3 regions of the Novosphingobium sp. genome follow, and region 1 is predicted to be linked to each of the others. Evidence: riboswitches for the same ligand, from Rfam matches in the RefSeq annotation. Region 1 holds a riboswitch; each other region holds the start of a gene.

Region 1 (3,204 bases):
GGTTTCAGCGCGGCATACTCCCGCGCCTTTACCGTGGCGATGCGCCGCCCCTGCAACACCACCTGACTGCCGACTTCGCTCTCTGGCTTCAGCAGCACCGGGTTCATATCGGTATGCGGCGATAATCCACACGCGATCGCCTGCAGGGCCTGAGCCCGCCCGATCTCTCCGCCATCGGCGGTGACAGCGGCATTGTTCGACATATTCTGCGGCTTGAAAGGCGCGACACTCAGCCCCCGCCGACGTGCCGCCCGGCACAGCCCCGCCACCAGCAGGGACTTGCCGACATTCGAGCCGGTCCCCTGGATCATCAAGGCTGGCATGGAGGTTTAGAACTCCACCCCGGCCTGCGCCTTGATGCCGCCGCGGAAGGGGTGCTTCACCAAAGTCATCTCGGTGACCAGATCGGCCTGCTCGATCAGTTCGGGCGCGGCATTGCGGCCGGTGAGCACCACATGGGTCATCTCGGGCTTTTCCTCGCGCAGGAAGGTCAGCACCTCCTCCAGCGGGAGATATTCGTAACGCAGGGCGATGTTGATTTCGTCAAGCAGCACCATGCGGATGTTGGGATCGCGGATCAGTTCCTTGGCCTTGTCCCAGCCCTTGCGCGCAGCGGCGATATCGCGGGCTTTGTCCTGCGTTTCCCAGGTAAAACCCTCCCCCATGGCGTGGAACTGGCAGAGATCGGGGAAATTTTGCTCGATCAGACGGCGCTCGCCGGTGTCCCAGGCGCCCTTGATAAACTGCACCACCGCGCTGGGCATGCCATGCGCGATGCAGCGCAGGATCATCCCGAAGCCGGAGGACGACTTGCCCTTGCCCGTGCCGGTATGAACGATCACCAGCCCCTTTTCGCCCTGCTTGCTGGCCATGATCTTGTCGCGAGAGGCCTTTTTCTTGGCCATCTTGGCGTTGTGGCGGTCAAAGTCAGCTTCGGGGGCGGGGGCATCGGCGGTCATGGTACACTCCTGATCGCGGCATTCCTTGACAGCCCCGTCGCAATCCCGCAATCCCCACCGCGTTGGTTCCTTGCGGCGGAGCAATCCACCAAAAGGCGAAGAGGGAATGTGACAGGGCTTTCGTCAAGCCCGAAGCACAGCCGCCCCCGCGACCGTCAACGGATGAGGCAGCTTCGATGCCACTGGCCGCAAGGCACGGGAAGGCGAAGCTGACGCAAGGCGTAACTGCCCCCGATCCGCCAGCCGGGAGACCTGCCAGCACGAGGAAACGGACAGCCGGGGTGCGCTGTGGCCGGTCGATCAGGCGCCGAACGCGGGTTCGGTGCCCGATGGCCTGTGCAGGCGCGCCTCATTGGGGAATTGAAGCGTCGTGGGTCACAACACCGTCCTTTTTGTCTGCACCACCTGCCGCGCGGGCCAGACGCCCGAGGAAGGCGAAACCGTGCCCGGCACCCTGCTGGCGCAGGCGCTGAGCGCCGCCAATGCGGATGGCGACGTGGAAGTGCGCCCCACCGAATGCCTCTCGGCCTGCACCAATGGCTGTTCCATCGCGCTGACAAGGCCCGGCAGTTGGACCTATGTCTACGGCCGCCTGTCCGACGCCGATGTGCCCGACATTCTGGCCGGCGCCAGCGCCTATGCGCAAAGCCCTGACGGCATCGTGCCGTGGCGCCAGCGCCCCACCATCTTCCGCAAGCAATCCATCGCCCGCATTCCCCCGCTGGAGCTTTAAGCCATGTCTCTGGAAAAAATCCCCGTCACCATCGTCACCGGCTTTCTGGGCTCGGGCAAGACCACGCTGATCCGCCATCTGCTGCAGAATCCGGGCGGGCGCCGCCTGGCGGTGCTGGTCAATGAGTTCGGCACGGTGGGCGTCGATGGCGAAATCCTGAAGGCCTGCGCCGACGAGAATTGCCCCGAAAGCGCGATCCTCGAACTGGCCAATGGCTGCATCTGCTGCACCGTGGCCGATGATTTCATCCCCACGGTCGAAAAACTGCTGGCCCTGCCCCAGCGCCCCGATCACATTCTGATCGAGACCTCGGGTCTTGCCCTGCCCAAGCCTCTGCTCAAAGCCTTCGACTGGCCCGCGATCCGCAGCCGCATCACCGTCGATGGGGTGATCGCGCTGGCCGATGCCGAGGCCGTGGCCGCTGGCCGTTTCGCCCCCGATGTGGCGGCGGTCGATGCCCAGCGCGCGGCGGATGACAGCCTCGACCATGAAACCCCGCTCTCGGAAGTCTTTGAGGATCAGCTCGCCTGCGCCGACATCGTTCTGCTGACCAAGGCCGATCTGGTGGACGCCCCAACGCTGGATCAGGCTCGCGCCGTGATCGCCGCCGAGGCGCCGCGCCCACTGCCCATGCTGCCTGTCACCGATGGCGTGATCGATCCCGCCGTCATCCTCGGCCTCAATGCCGCCGCCGAGGACGATCTGGCCGCCCGCCCCAGCCACCACGATGGCGAGGACGAGCATGAGCACGAGGATTTCGACAGCACCATCATCACCCTGCCCGAAGTCGGCGATCCCGAAGCGCTGGTCGCCGCCGTGCAGCGTCTGGCGCGCGAGCAGTCCATCCTGCGCGTAAAGGGCTTCGTGGCGGTGCAGGGCAAGCCGATGCGCCTGCTGCTTCAGGCGGTGGGCGAGCGTGTGCGTCATCAGTACGACCAGCCCTGGGGCCAGCGCCCGCGCGTGACGCAACTGGTGGTCATCGCCGAGCACGATCACCTCGACACCGCCGCCGTCCGCGCGGTGCTGGACACAGTTCTGGCCCCGGCGTAACCCTTCCGCGATGCATGTCATCTTCCGCGAGAGCCGTGGGCTGGAGGAAACCGAGGTCGCGACCGACCTCGGCCAGAGCCCCGCGCCGCTGATCGTCCTGTCCTTTTCGGACAGCGATCTGGGGGCTTTCGCGGCCGGATGGCATGCGGGGCGCGATCATTTGCCTGAACTGCGTCTGGCCAATCTGGCAGCGCTGAAACATCCGCTCTCCGTCGATACCTATATCGAGCGCACTGTCTCGGGCGCCAAGGCGGTGCTGGTGCGGTTGATCGGCGGCGCGGGCTACTGGCCCTATGGCCTCGCGCAACTGAGCGATCTGGCACGGCGCGAGGGGCTTGCCCTTGCCGTGCTGCCTGCTGACGGGCGCCCCGACCCCGCGCTGGAGGCGGCCTCCACCCTGCCCCCAACAGTGCTGCGCCAGCTTGCCGATCTGTGCGACACAGGCGGCGCCATGGCGGCTCA
Region 2 (3,204 bases), on a different contig from region 1:
GTTGAGACGCCGGAAGAAGTGGCCGCTACGCTGCGCAAAGCGCTGCAGTTTGTCGATGCCGACAAACTCTACCCGTCGACCAACTGCGGCATGGCTCCCCTGCCTCGTCAGGTCGCCAGCGGCAAGCTGAATGCCTTGAGTGCGGGCGCGGAGATCGTGCGCAAAGAACTCTCGGCCTAGCAGCCAGTTAGAACGCTCTTCTCTGCCAAACCCGTTTGCGGAACATCTGGTGTGGCAAAGCAGCTCCCTGACGGGAGGCAGGCCGATATTGCCTGCCTCCCGTCAGGGTGAACTAGAACGGAGCGCCCCATCGCTACATGCTTTAAACCTCCAGCGCGGACAGGATCGGCGTAGGGCGCCCTTGCTCATCGACCGCCACCATCACGAAGCGCGCCGTTGCAGCATGACGGCGCTGCCCTGTCAGCAGCCTCTCCGACCACAACTCGACTTCCACAGTGACGGAACTGCACCCGGTCCGCACAATGCGCGAGACCAGTTCCACCATATCGCCCAGCCCGACCGCGGAGCGGAAATCGACCCGCTCTGACGAGGCCATAACGATATTCCGCCGCGTATGCCGCGTCGCCGCGATAAACGCGGCCTTGCCCAGCATCTTGAGCCCGTCGCCACCATAAAACGTGCCATAGTGGTTGGTTTGCTCGGGAAAGATGATTTCCGCCATCCGCAGGACACCATCCTCTTCGACCTGCTGACCGGCATAAAATGGAGGAAGCGGCAGGCGAACATCAGGGCCTTTGACGGCCACCATGGTGAAGCGACCACGCGTGCAACGCCGCCTCTCTCCGCTGACCGTCGCCTCCGCGACCAGCTCAACCTCGACATCAAGCGAACTGTTACCGACCCGCACGACGCGCCCGGTCGCCTCAACCATCTCGCCCGCGCTCGCCGGTGCCTCGAAATCAATCTGCTCGCTGCGCGCGGTTACGAAAGGCACACGCCCATGGCGCGTCGCCGCCAGAAACGCGACCTTGTCCATATGCGCCAGCGCCACGCCGCCAAAGAGCGTACCATGGTGGTTGGTGTCCGTGGGGAACACCATGTCAATCAGTTGGATGCTGGTCGCATTTGTTATTGTCTGGACTGTTGCTCTTGTCATCGTCTTCACCTGTTTCAAAGGCAGAGACAGACGAACGCAAGCGGCCACGCCGGTCACCCGGCATGGCACGAGAGCGATCGCCCGGACACCCCGCCGGAGGAACGTTATGGCGTCGCGGGCAGGTCTCCTGGCTCGCGGGTCAATGCGGACGATCCGGCCTTCCCGGTGGTTGCGCCCACCAGTGGCATGCGTGGATCGCCCGCTCGCCGCTTACAGTTGCGGGGGCAGCGCCGGCATCGCACCGGCTTCCGATCTTCGCTCCAGCGCGCCGAAACGACTGGAGAACCTTCGACAGCGGAAATGTGAAGCGCGGGGGCGCCAAGGGTCAAGCGCAATGTGTCAGGAATTGAAAATGAACGAAGGTCGGCAGCAGAAAGGACGAAGTTTGAAACCTGCCGCTCCGGACAACCATCTGTGAGCGCCCCGCAAGAATGTACTGTTCAGCTTAATTCCCTTCATCGCCTCCTTACCGACCAAACGACACGGTGGTGGCCGCCCCGGTATAGTTCACCATCCTCTTGGCCACGGCCGGCGCTGCACCAGTGGCGTTGCGCGGGGTCATCAGCACCAGATCGAGCCGCCGCTGCTGGACAAGGCGGGGGAAAGAGCCCTTGCGCCCACTGATGGTCAGACTGCGGGCACGGTCGTTCCACACCAGATCATAGGTGGCATATTGGCCCTTTTCATAGTCGTATGTCTCGTTGTCGTCCTCATAGATGGTGAAACGCGCGTCGGCGCCGGAATAGATGCGGATTTCATAGGGCGCCTTGGGCAATTCGGTCGCATAATGCTGCACCGGCCCCATGGGCACGATCGATCCGGCCCGCACATAAAGCGGCAGAATATCGAGGGGAGCCTGCCGCGTGACACGCTGGCCACCGGCGTAATGCTCGTTCGTCCAGAAATCATACCATCCGGCGCCCTGAGGCAGATAAGTGGTAACGGAAAGATCCTGCGCGGCCTGCGCCAATCTGGCGGCAGCCTCGCGCTCGCTCGGCAGACGCCACGCCAAACGCAACTTGCGCGCGCCATCGCCCTGATAATACTCGATGGCGATGGGGATGGTCTGCCCCTTCCGGAGCGCGACCTCGGCGCCGCGATAGCGGGCCTCGCCCGATTTCCATTCGTCGACCACGGTCTTGCCGGCCAGCATCAGGCGATAGCCATCGTCACCCTCGACGCCGATCTCATAGGTGCCATCTTCAGGAGCGGTGAGCATGCCTGTCCAGCGCGCTGAAAAGTGATCGAGGCTGGCCAGGCCTGCCGGCATGTCGGCCAGCGGCGGCGCAGGCCACATATGGTCGATTTTGGTGTCGATCATGGTGCTGACCGGTTTCTCGAAGGATTGGCCCGCAAAATACTGAAGGGCCAGCCCGGGCTGCCCATCGGGTGTGCGCAGGGCATTCGCTGGTATCGTCACCGCCGGAGGGGCCTGCCGATGATACATCGGCCGGGTGACAGGATGGACCAGAAACGAGGGGCCGAACATGAAGCTGTCATCGATGGTATCGGTGGCGCGATCCTCGGGGAAATCCATCATCAGGGGGCGCATCAGCGTGTAGCCCGCGGAGGTCACCTTCCAACTCAGCCCATAGGTGTAGGGCAGCAGGCGATAGCGCAGATTGACGCTGCCCAGCAGCGAGGCATAGACCTGCGGATCAAGCGTTTTGAAGCGATAGGGCTCACGCTCGACATCGGTGCCATGGATGCGCATCAGCGGGTTGAAGGCGGCATATTGCAGCCAGCGCGCGAACAGCTCCCGCCAGGCCGGGTTCTGCTCGCCACCGGGAAACTCCGACACGAAAAAGCCGCCGGTGTCCTGGGTCCAATAGGGATTGCCCGTCACGGTCACATCGACACCACCCGCGATCTGCTGCTTGAAGACCTTCCAGCTGGCATAAATGTCCCCGCTCCACGAGGCGGCGGCGGTGCGCTGCGCCCCGGCCCAGGCCGAGCGGGTGAGCGTGAAGACCCGCCGGTTGGAGGTGGCGCGTTCGCCATCATAGGTGCCTTGCGTGGTCAGCAGCGAATAGGGGTTCAAATAACGCGTGAAATCGCCCAGCGCGTTCCTGCCCAACGCCTTGGTG
Region 3 (3,204 bases), on a different contig from region 1:
CAAAAAATGGCGAGGACCAAGGGAGCATCATGCAGACCGAAGCGAAAATCGCGCTCCACCGCAGCAAGGGTAAGGCCCGTTTTGATCGCGAGGCCGCGCTCGAGAAAGCGCTTGGCGTGTTCTGGCGCCATGGCTTCGCGCCGGCGTCGATCGCTCAGCTTTGTGCTGCCATGGGGATCAACCCGCCCAGCCTATACGGGGAGTTCGGCAACAAGGCGCAGCTCTTCATGGCCGCAGTGGACCATTACGAGCGGACCTACTGGGACCAGAACCGCGACGAGATGGCTGCCGAGCCAGATGTCAGGTTGGCCATATCGAGCTTCTTCGCCTCAGCCGCGCGTATTCTGACGCTGCAGGACGTGCCGTGCGGATGCTTGGTCGTGACGGCAGCGGTGAACATTCCCGACGATGCAGCTGATGTCGCTGACGCGCTCAAGGCGCTGCGCAAGCAGACGGAGCAGGCGTTCCGCGATCGATTGACGCGAGGCGTGAGCGATGGCCAGCTCCCGGCCGATGCAGATGTCGATGCCCTTGCCAGCGGATTGAATACCTTGCTTGAGGGAATGTCGTTGCAGGCTAGCAGCGGAGCCACAACTTCGGATTTGCTGAAAATTGGCGGATGTGCAGTCCGTTTATTGGTCTGACTGGAAGCTACGGCGGTTAACCAAGCCTTGCTCTGCCGGCTCCGCGCCGTCCGGTCTTCGCTGGAAACGCTGACAAAACCGCCATTCAGGGCGGCGATGCCAGGCGCTGAAAGCAGTCATAGGCTCAGCGGCAGACAATTAACTACAATGGCTGCACCCCATCAAAGAGCTGCAAATCTTAAGTACAAAAAATGACCTGTCTCTTTCAAAGCTGAGCGGATCGCTGTGAACGCTGGCCTAGATAACCACATATAAAGATTTCTTTATATGATACTTGACAGCTTGGCTGAGATGGTGTCTCTGCATCCTGTCAAGGTTCCCCATCCCAGATTCCACAAGGGTCCGCGCGGTGGGGCTAAGACGGGAAGCCGGTGGTGCCCGAAAGGGCAGAGTCCGGCGCTGCCCCCGCAACTGTAAGCGGCGAACGGTGGTTCCATTTCGTGTCACTGAGCCTTGCAAAAGCGCTCGGGAAGGCCGGAACCACCGTGATGACCCGCAAGCCAGGAGACCTGCCTTCGGCGCCATAACGTTCCTCGGACGGGGGTTCCTCCGGTGGATCGCGCTTGTCGCACGCGCCGGAGGTCTATGCCCTGCGGCGACGCTTATGCTGGCGCGTTCTTCCTTCGGCCCCTCCGCCCGGCAAAGCAGGTGATCGGCCGATGTTTCCAGTCCTGTTTCCCCCCGGCAAGCCATGCGCGAATGCGTCGGCGCGTCGTGTTAACGGTGTTCATCCCCGCCTGACGCGGCGCGCGCCCACCCATCCATCATCCCGAACCGTCATGACGGGCCAGCCAACCTGCTGGTCCGAAGGAGATGTCGCATGCCTGTCGCACACGCCCAGCCCGCGCTGGATTTCAACTTCACCATCAAGAGCCTGCGCTTGGATGAAGATTATAACCCCTCTGAAAGTACGCGTATCACCACCAACTTCGCCAATTTGGCCAGAGGGGAAAACCGCCGGGAGAACCTGCGCAACACGCTGGTGATGATTAACAATCGCTTCAATTCGTTGGCGCATTGGGATAACCCCAAGGCCGACCGCTATTCGGTTGAGCTTGAAATCATTTCGGTTGAGATGCGCGTTGAAGATCAGGGGGCCAGCTTCCCGGTGATTGAAATCCTGAAAACCAACATCATTGATAAAAAAACGCAAAAGCGTCTTGAGGGCATCGTCGGGAATAACTTCTCGTCTTACGTGCGCGATTACGACTTTAGCGTCTTGCTGCCGGCGCACAATAAAAACACGGCGGAATTCAACATTCCGGATGATTTCGGCGATTTGCACGGCAATATCTTTAAGCACTTCGTCAATTCAAACGCATACCATGAGAATTTCAGCAAACCGCCGGTGATCTGCCTCAGCGTGTCCAGCAAAGACACCTATCATCGGACGGGCAATCAACATCCGGTGTTGGGCGACGAATATCGGCAAGACGGCGCTTCGCTGACCGACCGGTATTTTAAAAAAATGGGCCTGCAGGTGCGCTACTTCATGCCGAAAAATAGCGTTGCGCCCCTGGCGTTTTATTTCCCCGGGGATTTGCTGAGCGATTACACCGATCTGGAACTGATCGGCACCATCAGCACGATGGAGACCTTCCAGAAAATCTATCGACCTGAAATTTACAACGCCAACTCGGCGGCGGGGCAATACTATCAGCCAAGCCTGAATAACCAGGATCATTCATTAACCAAGATTGTTTACGATCGCGAAGAGCGTAGCCAGTTAGCGATTGAGCAGGGGAAATTTACGGAAGAGCAATTTATCAAGCCCTACAAGCCCATTCTTGAGCAATGGTCTGCTCACTACGCGCTTTGATTCACTCAAATACAGGTCATCTATTATGAAAATATTGCTCCCTACGTCGACCGCCGGCAGCTTGCCTAAACCTTCCTGGCTGGCCCAACCGGAAACCCTGTGGTCGCCCTGGAAATTGCAGAATGAAGAATTAATCGAAGGGAAACAGGACGCCTTGCGTTTGTCGCTGGCAGAGCAACAACAGGCCGGCATCGATATCGTCAGCGATGGCGAGCAAACGCGCCAGCACTTCGTCACGACGTTTATCGAGCACCTCAGCGGCGTCGATTTCGAGAAACGCGAAGTGGTTAAAATTCGCAATCGCTATGAGGCGAGCGTGCCAACCGTCGTGGGGGCGGTCGCGCGCCAAAAGCCCGTTTTCGTTGAAGACGCCAAATTTTTACGCCAGCTGACCAAGCAGCCGATCAAATGGGCCCTGCCGGGGCCGATGACCATGATCGACACGCTCTATGATGACCACTATAAAAGCCGCGAAAAGCTGGCCTGGGAATTCGCCAAGATCCTCAACCAGGAAGCCAAAGAGCTCGAGGCCGCCGGCGTCGACATTATCCAGTTTGATGAGCCCGCATTTAACGTGTTCTTTGACGAGGTGAATGACTGGGGCATCGCCGCCCTGGAGAGGGCCGTTGAGGGGCTGAAGTGCGAAACGGCGGTGCATATCTGCTATGGCTACGGCATCAAGGCCAACACCGACTGGAAGAAGACGCTGGGCTCGGAGTGGCGGCAATATGAAGAGGCGTT

Evidence for each region. Region 1 has a riboswitch for cobalamin ahead of ABDW49_RS09605 (DUF1636 domain-containing protein). Riboswitches for the same ligand answer to the same signal wherever they lie in the genome.
Region 2: it holds a riboswitch for cobalamin, as region 1 does, so the genes downstream of both, ABDW49_RS23015 (hotdog domain-containing protein) here and ABDW49_RS09605 (DUF1636 domain-containing protein) in region 1, are expected to answer to the same signal.
Region 3: it holds a riboswitch for cobalamin, as region 1 does, so the genes downstream of both, ABDW49_RS23025 (DUF1852 domain-containing protein) here and ABDW49_RS09605 (DUF1636 domain-containing protein) in region 1, are expected to answer to the same signal.

What each region holds. Positions count from the first base shown of each region.
Region 1 covers NZ_JBCNLP010000001.1:2,061,827-2,065,030, reverse strand. The annotation lists gene ABDW49_RS09615 (cobyric acid synthase) at 1-323, opposite strand, end outside; gene cobO (cob(I)yrinic acid a,c-diamide adenosyltransferase) at 330-959, opposite strand; cobalamin riboswitch at 1,006-1,234, shown strand; gene ABDW49_RS09605 (DUF1636 domain-containing protein) at 1,330-1,692, shown strand; gene cobW (cobalamin biosynthesis protein CobW) at 1,696-2,742, shown strand; gene cobN (cobaltochelatase subunit CobN) at 2,753-3,204, shown strand, end outside.
Region 2 covers NZ_JBCNLP010000006.1:681,739-684,942, reverse strand. The annotation lists gene ABDW49_RS23020 (methionine synthase) at 1-180, shown strand, start outside; gene ABDW49_RS23015 (hotdog domain-containing protein) at 323-1,174, opposite strand; cobalamin riboswitch at 1,217-1,422, opposite strand; gene ABDW49_RS23010 (TIM-barrel domain-containing protein) at 1,584-3,204, opposite strand, start outside.
Region 3 covers NZ_JBCNLP010000006.1:685,076-688,279, reverse strand. The annotation lists gene ABDW49_RS23030 (TetR/AcrR family transcriptional regulator) at 30-644, shown strand; cobalamin riboswitch at 941-1,176, shown strand; gene ABDW49_RS23025 (DUF1852 domain-containing protein) at 1,465-2,463, shown strand; gene ABDW49_RS23020 (methionine synthase) at 2,489-3,204, shown strand, end outside.